One region of the Silvimonas sp. JCM 19000 genome, then DNA from elsewhere that is predicted to be linked to it. Evidence: predicted binding sites of a transcription regulator. Region 1 holds the regulator's gene; each other region holds the start of a gene.
What was found. Region 1 encodes HrcA, which represses chaperone genes, less so after heat shock. Its sites were predicted from a motif close to ATTAGCACTCGNNNNNNNCGAGTGCTAAT; they were not measured.
Positions count from the first base shown of each region.

Region 2: rpoH (RNA polymerase sigma factor RpoH) is a predicted target of HrcA. The motif match lies at 3,561-3,589, and genes of this name have one in related genera.
Region 3: ACYQ1A_RS03905 (co-chaperone GroES) is a predicted target of HrcA. The motif match lies at 4,418-4,446, and genes of this name have one in related genera.

Region 1 is NZ_BAAIHC010000013.1:64,670-72,153, forward strand. It holds gene ACYQ1A_RS13040 (glycoside hydrolase family 18 protein) at 1-763, opposite strand, end outside; gene tadA (tRNA adenosine(34) deaminase TadA) at 1,019-1,546, opposite strand; gene recN (DNA repair protein RecN) at 1,539-3,194, opposite strand; gene ACYQ1A_RS13055 (NAD kinase) at 3,208-4,083, opposite strand; gene hrcA (heat-inducible transcriptional repressor HrcA) at 4,242-5,258, shown strand; gene mltB (lytic murein transglycosylase B) at 5,311-6,369, shown strand; gene rlmB (23S rRNA (guanosine(2251)-2'-O)-methyltransferase RlmB) at 6,478-7,230, opposite strand; gene ACYQ1A_RS13075 (bifunctional diguanylate cyclase/phosphodiesterase) at 7,269-7,484, opposite strand, start outside.
Region 2 is NZ_BAAIHC010000018.1:45,583-53,066, forward strand. It holds gene rsmD (16S rRNA (guanine(966)-N(2))-methyltransferase RsmD) at 1-565, opposite strand, end outside; gene ftsY (signal recognition particle-docking protein FtsY) at 633-1,802, shown strand; gene ftsE (cell division ATP-binding protein FtsE) at 1,857-2,510, shown strand; gene ftsX (permease-like cell division protein FtsX) at 2,518-3,423, shown strand; gene rpoH (RNA polymerase sigma factor RpoH) at 3,638-4,492, shown strand; gene ACYQ1A_RS15500 (hypothetical protein) at 4,656-4,964, shown strand; gene ACYQ1A_RS15505 (phosphotransferase) at 5,019-5,900, opposite strand; gene ACYQ1A_RS15510 (M14 family metallopeptidase) at 6,051-7,181, opposite strand; gene ACYQ1A_RS15515 (FAD-binding oxidoreductase) at 7,265-7,484, opposite strand, start outside.
Region 3 is NZ_BAAIHC010000003.1:23,710-31,193, reverse strand. It holds gene eat (ethanolamine permease) at 1-81, opposite strand, end outside; gene ACYQ1A_RS03925 (helix-turn-helix domain-containing protein) at 347-1,327, shown strand; gene ACYQ1A_RS03920 (hypothetical protein) at 1,446-1,679, shown strand; gene ACYQ1A_RS03915 (HD domain-containing phosphohydrolase) at 1,767-3,230, opposite strand; gene ACYQ1A_RS03910 (alpha/beta fold hydrolase) at 3,355-4,116, shown strand; gene ACYQ1A_RS03905 (co-chaperone GroES) at 4,510-4,800, shown strand; gene groL (chaperonin GroEL) at 4,866-6,506, shown strand; gene ACYQ1A_RS03895 (sensor domain-containing phosphodiesterase) at 7,234-7,484, opposite strand, start outside.

The DNA.
Region 1 (7,484 bases):
CGCCGGCCGGATCACCGATCACGCATTTGTTCGCGTTCAGATTGCCGAAGGCGTAATTGAGCACGGTCATGCGGCCTGCCGCGCCGCTGGTTTCCAGCATCTTGACCGGATAGCCTTTGCCTGGCGCCCAGGCCACGTAATAGCCCACCAGTTGTGGCGAAGTGGGCGCTGGCGTGCCCCCGGTAATCACCACCGGGGCGGCCGCCGCTGCGGCCGGAGCGGCGGCGGCACCGCCGTCGTGGTTAATCAGTTTGATATTGTCGAAATAGACGTCTTTGCCTTCGCCATCCGATTGCACCCATTGTTCCAGCGCCAGGTGAAAATCGAATTTGCCTTTGAAATCCAGGCTATAGCTTTGCCATTTGCCATTGTCTTTGAGCTTGTCGGGAAAGCCCGAACGCGCGGTGCCGGCCAGCCAGTTATCGCGCCCCGGAAATTCGGCGGTATAGCCGATCACCCCACCGCAATTGCTGCCGCAGGTGCTCAGATAATCAAAGGTCAGCGTATACGATGCGCCGGCCGGAAAACCTTGTTTGCTGAAAGCGTCGCCGCCGAACACTTTGCGATCAAAGCGCAGCACTTTATTGCCAGGCTTGAGCGGGTCATCCACCAGGGTGGCGTGTATAGGCGTTGAGCCATCGCCATTCTGGCCCACCCATTGCGACAGGTCTTTCTCGAAATCATCCTGGAACACCACCGTATCTGCGGCGTGCGCATAGGCAGCCGCCAGCAGTGCCAGCGGGAGCAGCACAAAGCGTTTCATATCGAATCCTCTATCGGTTTGTTTTCTGGCTTACCACGTCTGCGCGCAGTCGACCGGATGCAGCCTGTCCGGGGGACGGCGTACTGTTTTTTGTATTGTGTTGGGCAGCAAGGGCTGAGCGCACCTTGCAGCGCGAGTCACTTTAGCATGCAGGTGGCATAAGTCAGTCAACGGACACGGCCGAGCGCAACAAAACAGCAACACCGGACAAATGCAGCAAGCGCGCCGCGCCAGGCGCCACGGGCGATGACCAGCCTAAGGCGCTGGATTGCGGGCGGATTTTTGTGCGCGGCGGCGTTCGGCAAAGAAGGCTTTGAGCTGGGCCGCGGCTTCGTCTGCCAACAGGCCGCCCTGCACCTCGGTGTGGTGGTTCAGACGGCGATCAAGAAAGGGGTTGATCACGCTGCCCGCTGCGCCGGTTTTCGGGTCGCGGGTGGCGTAAACCACGCGCGCAATCCGCGCATGCATCATGGCACCGGCGCACATGATGCAGGGCTCCAGCGTCACATACAGCTCGCAACCGGGTAGCCGATAGTTTTGCTGGTGGTTGGCGGCCGCACGCACGGCCAGCATCTCGGCGTGCGCGCTCGGGTCATGTCCGCTGATAGGTTGATTGTGGCCACGGCCGATCACCTGGCCTTGGTACACCAGCACCGCGCCGACGGGTACTTCGCCCAAGGCTTGCGCTTGTGCGGCCTCGTCCAGCGCCATGCGCATAAACGCTTCGTCCGCTGCCGTCCAGACCGGCGCGGCAGTGGTTTGCAGTTGCGGATCTTCAGGCATGGCCCAGCAACTCGGCCGCGTGCCGCCGCGTGGTCTCGGTGATTTCGACGCCGCCCAGCATGCGCGCGATTTCTTCGACGCGGGCATCGTTATCGAGCGCGTGCACCTGGCTGATCATGCCCGCCCCGGCGCGCGCTTTGCTCACCTGATAATGATGCTGGCCACACGCGGCCACTTGCGGCAAATGGGTGATACACAGCACCTGGCGTTGTTGCGCCAGATCGGCCAGCATGCGGCCAACAATCTCGGCCACGCGCCCGCCGATGCCCACATCCACCTCATCAAACACCAGCGTGCCCACCCCGGACAATTCGCTGACGATGACCTGGATGGCCAGACTGATCCGCGATAACTCACCCCCCGACACAATCTTGCCCATAGGCCGCGCCGGGGTATTGGCGTGCGCCACGCGGAAATCGACACTTTCCGCGCCGTGCGGGCCGGGTGCGGCCGCCTCGAGTTCGATCTCGAAACGGCTATCGGCCAGCGCCAACGGCTTCATTTCTTTGGTCACTGCCTGCGCCAGTTTGCCCGCATGCTGCTGGCGCAACTTGCTCAGCACGGCGGCTTCTTTCTGCCACAGTTCGCCCGCGGCTTTTTCCGCCTGCTGCAGACGCGCCAGACCTTCGCTCCCGCCCAACGCTTCGAGGCGATCCTGCCAGCCTTGCAGCAACAGCGGCAGTTGTTCTGGCTCGGTGCGATATTTGCGCGCCATGCGCCAGATGGCGTCGAGGCGACTTTCAACCTCTTCCAGCCGGGTCGGATCAAGTTCGAGATGATCGGCATAGCGACGCAATTCGCTCACCGCTTCGGCCAGTTGCGCCTCCACGCCTTCGAGCAATTGCAAGGACGGCAGCAGTTGCTCGTCGTAATCGCCGAGGCCTTGCAATTTGTGCGCGGTGCTGCCCAGCCAGCTTTGGCAGTTCTCGTCGCCATCGGCCAGCGTGGTCAGCGCCAGCTGTACGCCATCGATCAGGCTGGCTGCGTGCTGCAACCGTTTGTGTTCGGCTTGCAGCTCGGGCCATTCGTTATCGGACAGCGCCAGGCCGGACACTTCTTCAATCTGGAAACTCAGTCGTTCGCGCTCGGCTTCAAACGTCGAGGCATCGCGTTGCGCGGCCGCCAACTCGTCTTGCAGCGTGCGCCAGTGCGCCCATTGCTGTTGCACCTTGCCCGCCTGCGCCGTCGCCCCGGCAAAATGGTCGAGCAGATCGCGCTGGTTTTCCGGACGCAGCAATTGTTGATGCGCGTGCTGGCCGTGGATATCCACCAGCATTTCGCCCAGGCCTTTCAGCTGCGCCAACGTGGCGGGCGTGCCATTGATAAAGGCGCGGCTTTTGCCCTGACTATCCAGGGTACGGCGGATGATGGCGTGTTGCGCGTCGTCGCCCGCCAGTTCGTTTTCGTTCAGCCAGGCGCGCGCTTGCGGCCGCTCGGACAAATCAAATTCGGCCAGCAGATCGGCTTTGTCTTCACCATGCCGCACCAGCGCGGCATCGGCACGATCGCCCAGCAGCAGGCCGAGCGCATCCATCACGATGGATTTACCCGCGCCGGTTTCGCCGGTAAACACGCTCAGGCCGGAGCCGAATTCGAGCGCGAGTTTGTCGACGATTACAAAATTCTTGAGATTCAGAGATAGCAGCATCGGTCTGGTCAGATCAGTTGAGCTTTTGGCCCCAGTGCAACTTGTCACGCAACATGTCGTAATAGTTGTAGCCAACCGGATGCAGAATGCGCAGCGTGTTGCGATGGCGGCGGATGATCACGCGATCGGCTTCGTGCAGCTCGCAATCGCTCTGGTTATCAAAGTACACGCGCGCGTCTGAATTACGCGTCAGGCGGAATTCGACTTCGCTGGTGTCGTTGATCACGATGGGGCGGTTGGACAACGACTGCGGACAGATCGGCACCAGTGTGATCGCGGGCAGGCTGGGGTGCAGTATCGGCCCGCCCGACGCCAGCGCGTAGGCGGTGGAGCCGGTCGGCGTCGAGACGATCAGACCGTCGGAGCGTTGGCTGTAGACAAACTGGCGATCGATAAAGATTTCAAATTCGATCATCGCGCCAGTGGAACCCCGGCTGAACACCACGTCATTGAACGCCAGCGCCGACACCAGTTCTTTGTCTTCGCGCCGCACGGTGGTTTCCAGCAGGATGCGTTCTTCCGGTACAAACGCGCCCGCCAGCATGCCGCTGATGGTGCGCTCCATATCACTGAGCGGAATGTCGGTCATAAAGCCCAGGCGACCCTGGTTGACCCCGATCAAGGGAATCCGGTACGGCGCCACCAGCCGCGCCACACCCAGCATGGTGCCATCGCCGCCCAGCACCACCACCAGATCGGCCAGCTTGCCGATGGCAATGCGTTCGACCACCGGAATATCAGTAATACCGTGCTCGGCCGCGACTTCGCTTTCTATTAATACGCGCACCCCAAGCTCCTGCAAGGTGGCCGCCAGCCGGCGCAACGGCCCACCCAGGGTGGGCGTATTGAAGCGACCAACCAGTACGATCGTTTTGAACAGGCTTTGCATGTCGGGGTCCGGTGAAGTACGGCAGCATTTAACCACAAGCACGACCGCGAGGCACGTGGACAACGGCCTACGTGGTGAGGGCCGCACACGCACGGCAAAAGCGTGGTGGAGCGCAATGCGTAGTTCAGTTTGCCGCGGTTAACGATTAGAATCTGCGCATGCTTAGCGATCGCGCACAAATCCTGCTCAAAACCCTGGTCGAGCGTTATATCGCCGACGGCCAACCCGTTGGTTCAAAGGCGCTGTCGCACTATTCCGGCCTGGATATCAGCTCTGCCACCATCCGCAATGTGATGGTCGATCTGGAACAACTCGGCTTTGTGGCCAGCCCACATACTTCGGCCGGGCGTATCCCCACGTCGCTGGGTTATCGCTTTTTTGTGGATTCGTTGTTGTCGGTGCAACAACTCCAGGCCGATAAACTGCAGCCGCTCAGCAATGGACTGCCGGTCGACAATCCGCAACGCACCATCACCGCTGCCTCGCAATTACTGTCGCAGCTCACCCACTTCGCCGGCGTGGTGCTCACCCCGCGCCGTCAGGATGTGTTGCTTAAACATATCGAGTTTCTGCCGCTATCGGATCGACGCGTCTTGTTGATTCTGGTGACCAGCGATGGCGATGTGCAAAACCGCATCATTCAGACCAACACGCTGTTCAGCCAGTCTGAGCTATCCGAAGCCGCCAACTTTCTGAATGCGCATTGCGCCGGCCGCACCTGGCACAATCTGCGTCAGGTGGTGGAAAACGAAGTGCGTGCCGTTAAAGGCGAACTGGCCGCGTTATTGAATACTGCGGTGGTGTACAGCCAGGATGTATTGAGTGGCGATACCGAAAACCTGGTGATCTCGGGCGAGCGCAATCTGCTGGATAGCGACGATCTGGCCGCCAATATGGGCCGCCTGCGCCAGTTGTTTGAATTGTTTGAACGCAAGACCGCCTTGCTGCAATTGATGGAAGCCGGCAATCGTGCCGAAGGCGTCAAGATCTTTATCGGCGGCGAATCGGGGCTGGCGCCACTGGATGATTGTTCGATCATCACCGCGCCATATCACGCCAATGGCGAAGTCATAGGCACGCTGGGCGTCATCGGCCCGACGCGCATGGCCTATGAACGCATCATCCCCATCGTCGACGTCACCGCCCGCTTGCTCAGCAGCGCGCTGTCCCAATAACACCGACGCGGGCCCGTGCACCCGCGTTAGTCCTTCTTTCCGGAACCCCGCTTTGATCTGCAAAACCCTGAAAACCGCCTTGCTGTCTGCCCTCGCCGCCTTGGCCGTCACCGCACATGCCGATGATGAATTGCTGCAACGGCCCGAGGTCCAGGCCTATATCGATCAACTGGTCAGCAGCCAGGATTTCAACCGTGATGAATTGAGCGCGGTCTTCCAGAAGATCAATCCCAAGCCCAATATCATTGCCGTGCTGGACAAGCCGTCAACGTCGCGGCCGTGGTATGAATTCCGCAATGGCTTTATGAGCCCGCAACGCATTATTGGTGGCGCGCGCTTTATGCGGCGTTATCACGACACGCTGGCCGAGGTAGAGGACCGTTATGGCGTGCCGCCCGAAATCGTCACCAGCATCATCGGTGTGGAAACCTTGTACGGCCGCAATACCGGCAGCTTCCGCGTGATGGATGCCCTGAGCACCATCGCGTTTAACTACCCGCGCCGGGCCGATTACTTTAAAGACCAGCTGACGCAATTTCTGCTGTTAGCGCGCGAAGAGAATCAAGACCCGTTTACGTTTATGGGTTCATACGCGGGCGCAATGGGCATGCCGCAATTCATGCCATCCAGCTTTCGCCAATACGCGGTGGACTGGAATGGCGATCATCATCGCGATATCTGGGGCACGCCCGAAGACGCCATTGCCAGCGTCGCCAATTTCCTGGCGGCATCGGGCTGGCAACGCGCTGGCAAAGGCTATGTGGGCGTCAACGTGACGGGTGACGAACAGGAATTGCTGGCCGACAAGTTCAACCTGCATTACACGATGGCGGAACTGATGCAGCGTGGCGTGCAACCGATTACTGAAGTAGATACGCAGCAACAAGCGGTGCTGTTTGCGCTGGAAACCACGGCGGGCGTGACTGACTATTACGCCGGCTTTAACAACTTTTATGTGGTGACGCGCTACAACCGCAGCACGCTATACGCCACGGTGGTTTATCAGTTGGCCGATGCAATCAAGACGGCGTACGACGCCAACGACGATCTGCAACCCGAGTCCACGCCCCAGCCCAAAGCCAAGCCCGCCACCAAAAAGAAGCGCAAATGATATAGGGTGGGTCACGACCCACCACTCAAAGCCACCGAGAGAAATGGGGAGCATGCTTCCTCATTCTTCTTGAAGGCTTTAAGAGGTGGGTCACGACCCACCCTATGTTTACTTGCCGGCAGCCATGGTGCGTTGACGGCGCGTCTCGGATAGCACGATGCCGCTGGCTACCGAAACATTCAGGCTTTCCACCGAGCCAAACATCGGAATACTGACCAGCACATCGCAGTGCTCACGCGTCAAACGACGCATGCCCTCGCCTTCGCTGCCCATCACCCACGCCAGCGGCCCGGTGTGGTTAAAGTGATGCAGATCGGTGGTGGCTTCGCCCGCGGTGCCGGCAATCCAGATATCGCGGTCTTTCAGATCGCGCAGCGTGCGCGCCAGGTTGGTGACCATCACATACGGCACCACCTCGGCAGCACCGCAAGCCACTTTCGATACGGTGGCGTTCAGGCCCACCGATTTGTCTTTGGGCGCGATCACCGCATGCACACCCATGGCATCGGCCACGCGCAGGCAAGCGCCCAGATTGTGCGGGTCGGTGATGCCATCCAGGATCAACAAGAATGGCGGCTCGTCACCGAGGTTCTCCAGCACGTCATCCACTTCGATATACGATTTGCCCGCGTCGATCAGCGCCGCCACGCCCTGATGGCGGCCACCGTGGGTCAAGCCATCCAGCCGCGCCGCATCCACCAGCAACACCTTGCAGCCTTGCGCTTCAGCCAGTCGGGCCAGATCTTTGGCGCGTTGGTCCATGCGGGTGCTGTTGAGATAAAGCTCGATCACGCTATCGGGAAAGCGTTTGAGGCGGGTGCCTACGGCGTGAAAACCATGGATGACGACTTTGTTCTGCATGACTGCGGGTCCGGCGATTCAGTGAATAGCCCGGCAGTTTACCCCAGCCCGCTGGTGGCGGCGGCAAAACCCTCGCGCAACAGAAAACGCAGCAGGCTATCGGCGTCCATTGCGGGCGCATACAGATAACCCTGCACGGCATGCGCACCGGCGCGGCGCATGAACAGCATCTGCTCCACCGTCTCCACGCCTTCGGCCACCACCTTGAGCCGCAGCTTGCGCGCCATGGCCACGATGGCCTCGGTAATGGCGGC
Region 2 (7,484 bases), on a different contig from region 1:
TCGCATCGCCCGACGTGCTGTCCGCCCGCTGCAACAAGCCGCAGCGTACCGCGCCAGCTTTAAGCTCTTTTGACAGCGTCCAGCCGGCCAGATCGGGCCACGCGGCGCATTCCGCATAGACGACGGCGTTCGGCTTTAACCTCGGGGCCAGCTGCGCCAGCACCTGCGCCAGCAGATCGGTGGCAAAGGGCGGGTCCAGAAACACGATATCGAACTGATCAGCGGTGCGGCCCAGCCACGCCAGGGCATCGGCTTGCAACAGATCAACACGTTCGATGCCGATGGTTTTGCGGTTGCTGTCCAGCGCCAGATACACCGGCCGGGCTTTTTCGATCATCACCACGCGCCGCGCATTGCGCGATGCGGCCTCGAAGCCCAGCGCACCGCTGCCGGCAAACAAATCCAGGCAATCCAGCCCGCTCAGATCCTGCCCCAGCCAGTTAAACAACGTTTCGCGCACCCGATCCGGCGTGGGACGTAGGCCGTCTCCGTCAGGAAAATGAATGATGCGCCGCTTGTATTGGCCGCCAATAAGCCGAACCTGGTTTTTGTGCTGTGCCGCCATGCCTTCCCCGCGCTAAAATCGCGCCAAATCAGATATTTTCCGCCATTGCAGGACAAGCGCAAAGCCCATGTTCGATTTTTTCCGCAAGAAACCCAAGCCCGAAACGCCCGCTGCACCCGCAGCGGATGTCACCCCGCAGCCAACGCCACCGCTGGTCGAACCCGAAGTGGCCGCTGTGGTCGAGCCCGGCGCGCCCGTGCAATGGCTGCCGGCCGAAACGCCTGCGCCCGAGGCCGAAGCCGCACCGACGCTGATCATGCCGTCGCCCGATGCCGTGGGCGAGATGCCGACGCTGGTGGTGGCGCAGCCGCAAGACAAGCCCAAGCTAAGCTGGTCCGAACGGCTGAAAGCCGGTCTGGCGCGCACGCGCGACACGCTGGGCAAGAATCTGGCCGGCCTGTTTGGCGGCGGCAAGATTGACGAGGACTTGTACGAAGAACTCGAAACGGTGCTGCTGACCGCCGATATGGGCGTCGACGCCACCACGCAGTTGCTGAAAGACGTGCGCAATCGCGTGTCGCTGCGCGGTCTTAAAGATGCGTCCGAACTGCGCGTGGCGCTGAAAGAAGCGCTGCTGGAGCTGATCCAGCCGCTGGAAAACCCGCTGGTGATCGACGCCAACAGTCCCAAGCCGTTTGTGCTGATGGTGGCGGGCGTTAACGGCGCGGGCAAAACCACCAGCATCGGCAAACTGGCCAAGTATTATCAAAGCCAGGGTCTGAGCGTGTTGCTGGCCGCAGGCGATACCTTCCGTGCCGCCGCGCGCGAGCAGCTGGTGGTGTGGGGCGAGCGCAATGGTGTGCAGGTGATTGCGCAAGAATCGGGCGATGCCGCCGCCGTGGCGTTTGATGCCGTCAACGCCGCCAAGGCGCGCAAAGTGGACGTCATCATTGTGGATACCGCAGGCCGTTTGCCCACACAGCTGCATTTGATGGATGAAATCCGCAAGGTTAAACGCGTGGTGCAAAAGGCTGACCCCACCGCACCGCACGAAGTGATGCTGGTGCTGGACGCCAACACCGGCCAGAACGCGGTTAGCCAGGTCAAGGCGTTTGACGATGCGTTGGGCCTGACCGGTCTGGTGCTGACCAAGCTGGATGGCACGGCCAAAGGCGGCGTGATTGCAGCTATTGCCAAGCAACGCCCGGTGCCGGTACGTTTCGTGGGCGTGGGCGAAACCATTGATGATTTGCGCCCGTTTACCGCCAAAGATTATGTGGACGCGCTGTTTGAATAAACCCGGTTGGATATCGACCAGCGCCCCGTTCCGATCACCTTGCACGGACAGCCGATGATCCAGTTTCAGCAGGTCACCAAGCGTTATCCGGGTGGCTTTGATGCCATCAAACAACTGAGTTTTGAAATCCAGGACGGCGAACTGGTCTTCCTGGCGGGCCATTCGGGCGCGGGCAAATCCACGTTGCTGAAGCTGATTGCCGGCATCGAACGCCCCACAGCGGGCTCGGTGCTGGTCAACAACCAGAATCTGGCGCGCATGCGCCGCGCGTCTTTACCGTATGTGCGCCGTCATATCGGGCTGATTTTTCAGGATCACAAAATCCTGTTTGATCGCAGCGTGTACGACAACGTGCGGCTGCCGCTCGATATCATCGGCTTTGGCCATCAGGAAGGGCATCGCCGGGTGCTGGCCGCGCTGGACAAGGTGGGGCTAAGCGGCAAAGACAAGCTCAATCCGGTCAGCCTGTCGGGCGGCGAGCAACAACGGCTGTGCATTGCGCGCGCCGTAGTACACCGGCCGTCCATCTTGCTGGCCGATGAACCCACTGCCAACCTGGATCGCGATTACGCCCAGGACATCCTGCAGCTGTTCAAATCCTTCCACCAGGTGGGCGTGACGCTGGTGATCTCGGCGCACGATGAAAACCTGATGGCCGACTACGGTCGCCGTATCCTGCGCCTTAAAAACGGCCAGTTCACCGCGTGAGCCCACGATGAAACACTGGATACGACTGAATCTGATTGCGCTGAGTCGCACCTTGGGCGCCATGCTGCGGGCACCGTTTACCAGCTTGCTTAATCTGCTGGTGATCGGGATTGCGGCGGCGTTTCCGCTTGGCTTCTATTTATTGATAGCGAGCGCACAAAGCGTCACCGCGCGTTTGCCGGTGGAGCCGCAGCTCTCGGTTTATCTGCGCGTCAGCGCGGGCACGCCAGAAATCGAAGCGCTCAAACAAAAGCTCAAAACCGATCCGCGCTTGTCGGCCAGCCGTTTTGTCGGCAAAGACGAGGCGCTGAAGCAGATGCAGGCTGGCCTGGGCGGCACCGATCTGCTGGCTGGCCTGACTGATAACCCGCTGCCCGATGCTTTTGTATTGACCGCGCGCACCGACGTGCCCGCCGAGCAGCTTGAAGCACTCAAGAACGAACTGACCACGCAGTCGGCGGTGGAGCAAGTGCAACTGGATTCGGCGTGGGCGCATCAGCTGCAACAACTGATCGCTGCAGGCATGGCACTGTTGCAGGTGGTGGTCGTGCTGCTGGCCGTGGCGCTGGTGCTGATTACCGGCAACGCCATCCGTCTGCAGATCGTCATCCGTAGGGATGAGATCGAAGTCGCCAAGTTGATTGGTGCCACCGATGCTTTTATTCGTAGACCGTTCGTCTACTTTGCCGCACTGCAGGGCATATTGGGCGGTCTACTGGCGTGCGGCATCGTGGCAGGTGCACGCAGCTGGCTCAATCCATCGGTGCTGGCACTGGCGCAAAGCTACGGTCAACCCTTTGCATTGGCGCGCCCGGATTGGCTGCTGGCGGCGATTACGCTGGCGGTGACCACGGTGCTTTGCCTGGTCGGCGCGCTGATCGCTGTCAGCCGACATCTACGTCAATTTCGGTAGTTGCCTGATAAAACCCTGATAAACAAAGGGTTATATTCGGGGCATGTGGTAGTTGATAGCTATCGCCTGTATAAAAAATATTGCCGTGCAACATAGGGTTTCGTGTGCTTGAATTCACGACTGAACTTTTTAGTTCGGTTAGCACTCTGAGGTTCGGAGTGCTAATATCCAGCGTCGTCGTTTGAAACGACGCCGATAAAGACAGGAGAATCACATGGCCCATAGCGTTGCACTGCCCGTTATCACTGGTGGCGACAGCATTGAAAGCTACGTACAGCGCGTCAATGCCGTACCGATGCTGACCCACGAGCAAGAGGTGGATCTGGCAACCCGCTACGCCCATGAGAATGATCTTGAAGCCGCCGGCCAGCTGGTGTTGTCCCATCTGCGTGTGGTGGTCTCGATCGCTCGGGGTTACGCAGGTTACGGACTGCCACAAGCCGACCTGATCCAGGAAGGCAACATCGGCTTGATGAAAGCGGTCAAACGCTTTGAACCCACTCGCGGCGTACGCTTGTACTCGTTTGCCGTGCACTGGATCAAAGCGGAAATCCACGAATACATACTGCGCAACTGGCGCCTGGTGCGGATTGCTACCACCAAAGCGCAGCGCAAACTGTTTTTTAATCTGCGTTCCATGAAGGCCGGCTTTGCCGCGCTGACCCACGCTCAGGCCAAAGAAATTGCCGATGATCTGGGGGTCAAGCCGGAAGAAGTGCTGGAAATGGAAACGCGCATGAGCGGCCAGGATATTGCGTTGATGGCCGATGACAGCGATGACGATGGCTACGCGCCGATCGACTGGCTGGCCGATTCGGATAACGAACCGACCCAGCAGCTGGAACGCCGCGCCTACGACACGCTGCAATCCGACGGCATTCTGCACGCGCTGGATTCGCTGGATCCGCGCAGCCGTCGCATTATCGAAGCCCGCTGGTTGGGTGACGATGGCAGCACCACGCTGCACGAACTGGCCGCCGAATTTAAGGTTTCGGCCGAGCGTATTCGCCAGATCGAAGCCAAAGCGCTACAAAAAATGAAAGTGGCGCTGGAACCGGCTGACGCCTGAGCGTATGCAAAGTGGTAAGAAAAGGGCACCCTCGGGTGCCTTTTTTTACGAGTGAATATGGAGTAGTGTCAGAAAAGTTCTTATTTTTTCGTAATCTACTCAAGTTGTTGGACCAGCCTCCGATAGAGAAGGTAAGCAACCCGATCTAAAAGGAAGAACGCGTATGGATATTGTTACTCCGGTCCCGACTCAAACGGGCACGCTGGGCGCCTCGGCGATTGCCGATAGCACCGGGGGCAGCGTGCGCACGCCTTATCGTCCCCAGAACGTGCGAGCCGCCTATGCACAGCCTCCCGCTCCGGCCTGGAACGGCGAAGAGCGCCGCAGAGGTGAAGACCGCCGCCTGAAGCAATCACGGCGGCAAGAGCAGGTGACCACGCCGCTGAATACGCGCGCCGGGCAAGATCGCCGCCGCCAGGGTCGTCGCGCGGATGACCTGCCGGATCGCGTTTCGCTCTCTATCCTGGCCTGAGCGGCCCGCGGCCGCATCAGCACACGCCAGTCGCCGCCCGGCCCCGCACTATTGTCACCGGCCAGCCGCGGTTAATGCGGCATCCAGCGCGCCCAGCTTGCGCTGCATCCACGCTTCATCAAACCAGTCTGCGCGCTCGATATGCCAGACATCGTCCAGCACGCTGAATAACAGCCGCCGCGTCGCATAGCCCGCGTGCAGGGGATAGCTCGCCAGATAAGCGTCGTATAGACCCAGCTGCGGCCCGCCATCGGCCAGATGAAACACATCCAGCTCACGATGGCTAAAGCGGCTACGGCCCGGGTCCAGCACTGCCGTTAATGCGCCAGTCTGGGCATCGGCCAGAAAATTACCCGGATGCGGATCGTCATGAATCAGGCTGGGGGTATCGTCGGCCAGCGCATCCAGCAACGGCCGAGCTCGCCGCCAGGCGTGGGCCACCGCAGCGGCCAACCAAGCTGCCGTTTTTTCCGGATGTGCGGCCAGCCACGCCTGCCGCGCCGCCACAAACGCGGCATACGCATCCGTAAAGGTGGCATAGCGCGCGCCATCCACGTCCTCAAAATAAGTGGCTGATTGCCCATGCCATTGCGCTAACGCCGCAGTCGCGTCGGCGTTAAAGCGGATGCGCGCGGTGGGCTCAGTCAACTGGTCCGGGTTAATGCCGGGCAGCCAGCTCAATGCCAACACCTCATGCGTTTCGACCGAACCCTGTCCGATGACGCCGGGCAATGGCGCCACCGAGCAAGCAGCCAAGCGCGCCAGTGCGTCGATCTCGGCCTGGCGATGACCGCGCTGCTTGAATACCTTGAGCACGCACACGGGGCCATCGGTCGCGCTAGCGAGATACAGCCGTGCATAAAAGCCCTCGACCAAGGGCGCGACGGCCACCGGTTTCGCGACCAAGGCCGCCGCAAAGCGTGCCAACGCATCCATCTGCATCTCGTCCGCTCCCCACCTTAAATGCCGATAACGAGCATCAGCTTAAGCGCTCACACGCAACAAAAAGCCCGGCGGCGGAAGCACTCCGCAGGCCGGGCAAACTGGCGCTCGGCAGCAAGCCCGGCGCCACGGTGTCGATCAAACTCAGCGTAGATCGCGCACCACCGCCAGCAGCGGCGTCAGCACCGATACGCCAAACTGTGCGCTGCGTTCGCCATTCCAGCCCACATCAGGCACCGGCAGGTTGGCGGTGTCTTTAAACGGCATCTCGATGGTGAACGCCAGGCAATCAAAGCGATCGCCCACCCAGTTGGTGGCCATGGTCAGCGTTTCCGGGCCAAAGCGGCCGTCGCCATAACCGTGCTCGACCTGGAAGTCCGGGCTGGCAGCAAGCCAGGCGGCTTTGAAGGTGGCGCTCAGCGCGCGTTGGCGTTCCGAGAACGAAGGATTGTCCTGACAACCCGCCACAAAGTTATGCGGAATCGATTCGTCGCCATGCACATCGAGGAAGGCATCCACGCCGGTCTGTTCCATGGCATTGCGCACCAGCAGTACCTCGGGGCTGGTTTCGATGCTGGGGGCAAACCAGGCACGGTTGAGGTTGGTGCCCGCTGCATTGGTGCGCAGATTGCCGCGTACACTGCCGTCCGGATTCATATTGGGCACGATGTAGAACACCGCTTCGGTCAGCAATTTGCGCGCGACGGCATGATGCGGATCCAGCAGGGCGCTGACCAGACCTTCGGCAAACCACTCGGCCATGGTCTCGCCCGGATGCTGGCGCGCGATGATCCAGATTTTTTTCTTGCCCGCAGCGGGCGTACCCACGCGCAGCAGGTCCAGCGGACGGCCATCCACGGTCTGGCCCAGCTCTTGCACCACGGCTTCGCCGGTCACTTGCGCATGGCCCAGCGTTTGCAGATGGCGCTCAAACGAATACGGCTCAAAGTAGGCGTAATACACCGAATCGCGTTGCGGCTGATGGCGGATGGTCAGCACGCCATTTTCATAACTGGTGGGCACGGTAAACCACTCCACGCCGTCGTACGAGGCGCGCGCCGCGTAATCAGTCCAGCCGCCCGGATACGCTGATTGCCCGGCGTTTTCGATATGCATCACGCATTCGCGAAACGCCGTGCCCGCCAGGCGGAAATGAAACCACTGGCGCAGCGGCGCCGCGTTATCGGCGCGCAGGTTTAGACGGATATGGGACGGGTCTTCCAGCGAAATTACGTCAATCGCGCCGGAATCAAATGCGGTGGAAATCGTCAGCATGGTGGTGTGCCTGGGTGGGGTTACACGGGCCGCCGCTGGCTTTGTGGGCTTGGCGACGGCATAAACAATCGGTGCGGGAATGCTCAACCCGCCAGCAGTTTGCCTGGGTTCATCAGCTTGTGCGGATCAAGTGCGTGTTTGATGGTGCGCATCAAATCCAGCTCCACGTCGCTACGGTATTGCGGCAGCAGATCACGCTTGAGCTGGCCGATGCCATGTTCGGCCGAAATGGTGCCGCCGTGGCGCTGCACGATCTCGTACACCACTTCATTGATGCGCGGCTCGTGCTGATACGCGGCGTTG
Region 3 (7,484 bases), on a different contig from region 1:
CGAGATCACCAACCCGACGGCGATCCCCCATAACTGCCACGTGCTCAGAACGGGTCTGAGACCGGATGCTGAACCTTCCATTGCAAGCTCCCTGTGCGATACCCGGATTGGATGCGGCAGCGCCAGGCGGCCGTACCCGCCCTGATGCTCTGCCTGCCTTGTAACAACGCTTTAAAAATCAACGGCTGACGCGGGCACAACGCTTGCTTGTCTACGTTGTGATTGCCCTCGGCAACGAATATAGCGTCGGGCAAAAACCGGCCGTTATCGAAAATCGGCAAACATGACAAACCCGGCCCACGGCCCACGTTTGCTGTGCTTGCCTGCAGCGGGAGGCGCAGCAGCCATGACCCATAACGCGATGTTTCTGGCCCGGCCGGACTTTGCCCACATCGGCGCCAACCCGGCCGCGCGGCGCACCATCGTTGCGCATGATGTGGACGAACAAGCCCACAATCTGACCGATTGGGAGCAGCGCTATGACCAGATCACCGCCGGGCGTTTTTGCGGCGTGCTGGATGAATGGCGCAATCAAGACGTGCAGATTTTTCGTGAGCGCAACAGCTGCGCGCTGCATCAAGCCTGTAGCGTGCGGCCCGATGCGTTCTGGTTTGGCATCGAAGCGCAAACGCGCGGCATGCGCATCAATGGGCGGCCGGTGGGCGACGACCGCGTGATGACGCGGCCCGGCCATCATCCGTTTGAACTGACCACGCCGGACGCGCATGAAATCCTCGGCATCGTCATCCAGCGCAGCACCTTGCTGGCGGCCGCCGCCCAACAGCGCTGCACCATCGAAACCAGCCGCCTTGCCAGCGCCGAGTTATTACAGGTGGACCACGCCGCGTTGCAAACCTGTCGCCAGACCATACAAGGCTTGCTGGCCATGCACGAAACCGAGGCTGCGCTGGCCGCGCAAGCCGATCACGTCATCAGCGCCCTGCTGGCTTTGCTCGACACCAGCGCCCCCGAGGCCGAAGCCTGCGCCAGCCTGGCGCGCCGCCGCCGCATTGTGCGCGACGCGCATGAACTGGTGCTCAGCCAGCAGGATGTGACCGTCACCGTGCCCATGCTGTGCGAACAGCTCTACGTCAGCCGCCGTACCCTGCAATATTGTTTTGAAGATGTGCTCGGTATCAGCCCGATGGCCTATTTGCGCTATCTGCGGCTGAACGAAGTGCGGCGCCAACTCACCCACGCCAGCCCCGAAGTACGGGTTGGCGACGTGGCGGCGGCATGGGGGTTCAAGAACTTCAGCCAGTTCTCGTGCGACTACAAAAAGCTGTTCGGGGCCTCGCCCTCCAGTGCCCTCAAGCTACTGGCGTGAGGCCGGGGAATGCGCACCTGGTCTGATCGCTGCCGTGGGGCACGGCAAACGCACTTATAATCGCGGCGCAGAAACGCTATTTGCGCGTTTTGAAGTCACCCCGATAAAGAGCAGCCGCATGTCGATCAAAGAAACCAAAGCCAAGTATCTCGAGCAAAACTTCAAGCTGCGCCAGCGCGGCATCAGGCTGGTTTCGTACCGGGTGCCCTGTTGTGGCGCCACGCTGGAAGGGCGTCTGGCCAGTGCGATGGAAGAATGGGAAACCGTGGCCACTTGCCCGGAATGCGGCGAGCTGTACATGAAATACACCACGGACCGCAAAATCAGCGCCGAATTGCTCGCCACCAAATAATCCAGCCCCAACGCGCCGCCAGCCTGGCCGCGCGTGTCCCCTCTTCTGCTTGTTCAGTCCCGGCCCGCTTGGCGCACGCTCCGGCGTTTACAACACGCCCAGGGTAAACGCCTTTAAGGTGGCCGCGGCGCGCGTACTGCATTCCAGTTTGCGAAAGATGCTTTCCATATGCGTGCGTACGGTGCTGGGGCTGATCACCAGCGCGCGCGCCACTTCTTTATTGCTTTCGCCCAGGCTGATGCGGCGTAGCACGTCGGTTTCGCGCTCGGATAACAAGGCAGCGGGCTTGCGCGCGGGCGGGCTGGTTTTGCCGGTGGTGTGGGCAATCAGCGCCTCGACGATCACCCCGTCCAGGCGCCCGGCCTGCGCTTCGGCCCGCAGCAATGCGGTGGCTTCGGTGGCCGAATGCGCGGCGCGCCAGGGCCGCCGCGCCACCAGTGCACACCACGCCACCGCAGCGGCCAGGATGCGGCGTTCGGTGGGAATCGCCTCGCCACTGACGCAGCGAAAATAACCGCTGCCATCCAGCCGTTCATACGCGTACGACGCCAGTTCGGCTTCGGCCGCCAGCGCGGCCGTGTGTTGCGCGGCACGGCGCGTCCAGTACGGCACCAGCCGCACGCGTTCCCATGCGGCATAAGCGAGCGGCCCCGCGGCATTCCATAAGGCATTGGGCAAGGCGGCGCGACCAATATTGTGGATCAAGCCAGCGCGGTAGATACGCTGCGCCACCGCGGCTTCAAGACCGATCTGCTGCGCCACCGCTTGCGCCAGCGTCGCCACCTGGCGCGAATACCCGGCCAGCCATGGCAGCTTCAGATCCGCAATATCGGCCACCAATTCCAGTGGCACCGGCTGCGTGGTGCTGCCCAGCGCCGGCGGCAGCATCTTGCCTTGCGCGCTAAAGCCGTCCAGCTGCGCCAGCCATTGCGCCGCATGCCGCATCAGCAAATCCGCCAATCCTGCCGGATAAACATGGCCCGCGCGCTCGGTGATCAATTGCAAGGCACGCGGCAAACCATGGGCACGACTCAGGATTTCCAGGTCAGCTGCCAGCGCCACCAGATAGGTAGCGCGCGGCACATCATCGCCGCGCAAGACGCCTGGCAAACCGCTGCCGTCGTAACGCTCAAAGGTGTGGCGCAAGGCGGTTTCGATCAGGGGACCGAGGTCGAGCATGCGTGCGATATCACCGGCGACTTCGCAATGGATTTGCGCCATCTCGGGCATCTGGCTTTGTGCGGCGGCAGTCAGCGCGGGCAAGGTCAGCGCCATCATCGCTTCGCGCCCGGCCACGTCATCGCCCAGGATGCGTTCAAAGCCCGCTGCGTTGGCGGTGCAGCCGGACCAGCGCAACAAGGCGGCAATCTCTACCGCGACGATTTCGTCTTCGGTGCAGCCCGCCACCCGCGCTAACGCCATCGCCAGCCACGCCGTACGGGGTGACTGGTCGGTGGCGCGGCCCATGCTGAGGTCGCCGATAAACGCGATGGCAGCAATGGCATCGCGCGCCGGGATCAGCGCGGCAGGTTCAAAGGTGATCGACTGCATCTAGTCCGCCCGGGTCATGGCGCGCGGCCGGGCTGCATCGGATATCCGACCGATGTTCGCCCACCCGCGTGCTGCGGATACTTGGTCCTGTGCTGCAAACCAACCCATACCTCGGAGATTGATCATGACTGCTCGTAAACTGATTGCCGCTGCTGTTGCCACTTTTGCCCTCTCTGCTGGCGTTGCCCATGCCGCTGAAACCCCCACCGTCGTGATCGTACACGGCGCATTTGCCGATGGCTCGGATTGGTCCCACGTGATCCCTTATCTGCAAGCCAAAGGCATCAAGGTGACCGCGGTGCAAAACAGCCTGGACTCACTGCAAGGCGACGTCACCGCCGCCCAACGCGCCATCGCCAACGCCCCCGGCCGCGTGGTGCTGGTGGGCCATTCCTGGGGCGGCACCGTCATCACCCAGGCCGGTAACGACCCGAAAGTAGCCGCGCTGGTCTACGTCGCCGCCTTCGCCCCGGACGCCGGCCAATCCACCGCTGACCAAGGCAAACAATACCCGGTGCCGGAAGGCATCAAGCATCTGCAAGCCGATGCCAGCGGTTATCTGTCGCTGTCGGCCGACGGCGTGGCCAACTACTTTGCCCAGGATCTGCCGCGTAGCCGCACCGACGTGATGGCCGCCACCCAAGGCCCGATCGCCGCCAAAGCGTTTGGCGAAAAAGTCACCGCCGCCGCCTGGAGCACCCGCCCCAACTGGTACATCGTGTCGTCCAACGACCGCATGATCCAGCCAGACCTGGAACGCGATTACGCCAAAAAGCTGAATGCAAAGACCACCACCCTGCCGTCGAGCCATGTGCCGCAGCAGTCGCATCCGGAAGAAGTGGCCAAGGTGATTATTGAGGCGGTGCAAAGCGTGGCGGCGCAATAAACCAGTGCCCCTGGATACCACAAAGGCGGACCGCTGCGGTCCGCCTTTTTGTTTGCGCGGCGGTCAGCGAGATCGAGCGCCAGCATCCCGCTGCTGCACCAGCCCGCAACCCATTGGCACCGCTGTGGCCCGAGCCGCCGGGCCACACATCAAGGCAGCCGTACTATGCCCTGATTAATTTTGAAACGGCCTCGGCCATCCGGTAGAGCCCGGCCGTTGCCACGGTATTCGCTCCCGCCGCCCCTACCGCCTCGCACTAAAACGCTTTCCGGCCTTGAAAAGGTTACAGTCCATCACTATTATTGGCACTCGTTAGTCGGGAGTGCTAACGGGGCCTTGCAGGCCCCTTCTAACATTTCATGGCCTCAGGATTTCTGAACAGGAGAGTGAACGATGAAGATCCGTCCTTTGCATGACCGCGTTGTGATCAAGCGTGTAGAAGCCGAAGAAAAAACCGCATCCGGTATCGTGTTGCCGGGCGCTGCGGCCGAGAAGCCTGATCTGGGCGAGGTTATCGCGATCGGCACTGGCAAAGTGCTGGACAACGGTTCTGTGCGTGAACTGTCGGTGAAGGTTGGCGATAAGGTCATCCTCGGCAAATACAGCGGCCAGACCGTCAAGGTTGATGGCGAAGAACTGCTGGTTGTTCGCGAAGAAGACATCTTCGGTGTACTCGAAGGCTGATTGCCCGCCGTGGCAGTCGCGTAGTACCCCGCTATTCCCTTCCAGATTTGCAGGAGTAATAAATAATGGCAGCTAAAGAAGTCAAGTTTGGTGATTCCGCGCGTTCGCGCATGGTCGCTGGCGTAAACATCCTCGCCGATGCAGTCAAGGTAACGCTGGGCCCGAAAGGCCGTAACGTGGTGCTGGAGCGCAGCTTTGGCGCCCCGACCATCACCAAAGACGGTGTGTCGGTAGCTAAAGAAATCGAACTGAAAGACAAGTTCGAAAACATGGGCGCGCAACTGGTTAAAGAAGTTGCCTCCAAGACTTCCGATATCGCAGGCGATGGCACCACCACCGCCACCGTGCTGGCGCAAGGCATTGTTAACGAAGGCCTGAAGTACGTGGCCGCCGGTTTCAACCCGACCGATCTGAAGCGCGGTATCGACAAGGCTGTGATCGCTCTGGTTGAAGAACTGAAGAAGATTGCCAAGCCGACCACCACCAGCAAGGAAATCGCGCAAGTCGGTTCCATCTCGGCCAACAGCGACGAAATCGTCGGCGCCAAGATTGCTGAAGCAATGGACAAAGTGGGCAAGGAAGGCGTCATCACCATTGAAGACGGTTCCGGCCTCGAAGACGAACTGGCAGTGGTTGAAGGTATGCAATTCGACCGCGGCTACCTGAGCCCGTACTTCATCAACAACCCGGAAAAACAGATTGCCCTGCTGGACAATCCGTTTGTGCTGCTGTTCGACAAGAAAATCAGCAACATCCGTGATCTGCTGCCGGTGCTGGAACAAGTGGCCAAGTCGGGCCGCCCGCTGCTGATCATCGCTGAAGATGTCGATGGCGAAGCGCTGGCTACCCTGGTGGTCAACAACATCCGCGGCATTCTGAAGACTGTTGCTGTCAAGGCACCGGGCTTTGGTGATCGTCGTAAAGCCATGCTGGAAGATATCGCCATCCTGACTGGCGGTACCGTGATCGCTGAAGAAGTGGGTCTGACGCTCGAGAAGACCACGCTGGCTGAGCTGGGCCAGGCCAAGCGCATCGAAGTGGGTAAAGAAAACACCACCATCATCGACGGCGCAGGTTCGGAAGACACGATCAAGGCCCGCGTTGGCCAGATCCGTAGCCAGATCGAAGAAGCCAGCAGCGATTACGACCGTGAAAAACTGCAAGAACGCGTGGCCAAGCTGGCCGGCGGCGTTGCAGTGATCAAGGTTGGCGCTGCGACTGAAGTCGAAATGAAAGAGAAGAAAGCCCGCGTTGAAGATGCCCTGCACGCCACCCGTGCTGCAGTGGAAGAAGGCATTGTGCCTGGCGGCGGTGTTGCGCTGCTGCGTGCCCGTGCCAACCTGGGCGAGCTGAAGGGCCTGAACGCCGATCAAGACGCTGGTATCAAGATCGTGCTGAAAGCCATCGAAGCACCGCTGCGTCAGATCGTGGCCAACGCTGGCGACGAGCCGAGCGTGGTGGTTAACCGCGTGGTGGAAGGCACCGGTAACTTCGGTTACAACGCCGCTACCGGCGAATACGGTGATCTGGTTGCCATCGGCGTGCTGGATCCGGCCAAGGTAACGCGTTCGGCACTGCAACACGCTGCATCGATCGCTGGTCTGCTGCTGACCACCGACGCAATGGTGGCTGAGCTGCCGAAAGACGACGCTCCGGCCATGCCGGGCGGCGGCGGTATGGGTGGCATGGGCGGCATGGACTTCTAAGTCCGGCTTCTCTGGCAACACCATGGAAAAAGGCCTTCTTCGGAAGGCCTTTTTTTTTGTTTGCGTTTGGGGTCGGGGACCGTTGGGGTATGCCATGGATGCTGGGTTGGCCCCGTACGGGGCCGTTGGCCCCGAAATGTGCGTTGCCCTTCGGGTAACGCACCCTACCGGCGATTTATCCACCATGCATAGGGTGGGTCGTGACCCACCAAGCAAAGTCATCAAGAGATTTGATACCAGACGATTCGCATCGAATGGCTTTGCTTTGTGAGTCAAGGACGCCGGGCAAAGCGGAAACTTCGACCAGCGATGTGCGCAGCGGCGGCCTTGAATGGTGGGTCATGACCCACCCTATGCCTGGCTAATCCGAGCAGTTATAGGGTGGGTCGTGACCCACCTGGCAAAGCCATCAAGAGATTTGATACCAGACGACTCTCATCAAATGGCTTTGCTTTGTGAGTCAAGGACGCCAGGCAAAGCGAAAACTTCGACCAGCGAGGTGCGCATCGGCGGCTTTGAATGGTGGGTCATGACCCACCCTATGCCTGGCTAATCCGAGCAGTTATAGGGTGGGTCGTGACCCACCTGGCAAAGCCATCAAGAGATTAGATACCAGACGACTCTCATCAAATGGCTTTGCTTTGTGAGTCCAGGACGCCAGGCAAAGCGAAAACTTCGACCAGCGAGGTGCGCATCGGCGGCTTTGAATGGTGGGTCATGACCCACCCTATGCCTTGTTGGCGAGCCCCAAGCGCATCCACAGTTCGGCGACGCCAGCGGGTACGGGTTCGCTGAAGTGAAAGCCTTGCAAGAAATCCACGCCCAGATCGCGCAGAAAATGGCTGACTTCCAGGCTTTCCACGCCTTCGACGATGATCTTGAGCTGCAGTCCCTGCGCCAGTTGCACGATGGCCTGCATCACGCGGCGGCCCGCGTCGGTGTCCAGTCGCTGGGCGAAGGAGACATCCACCTTGATCA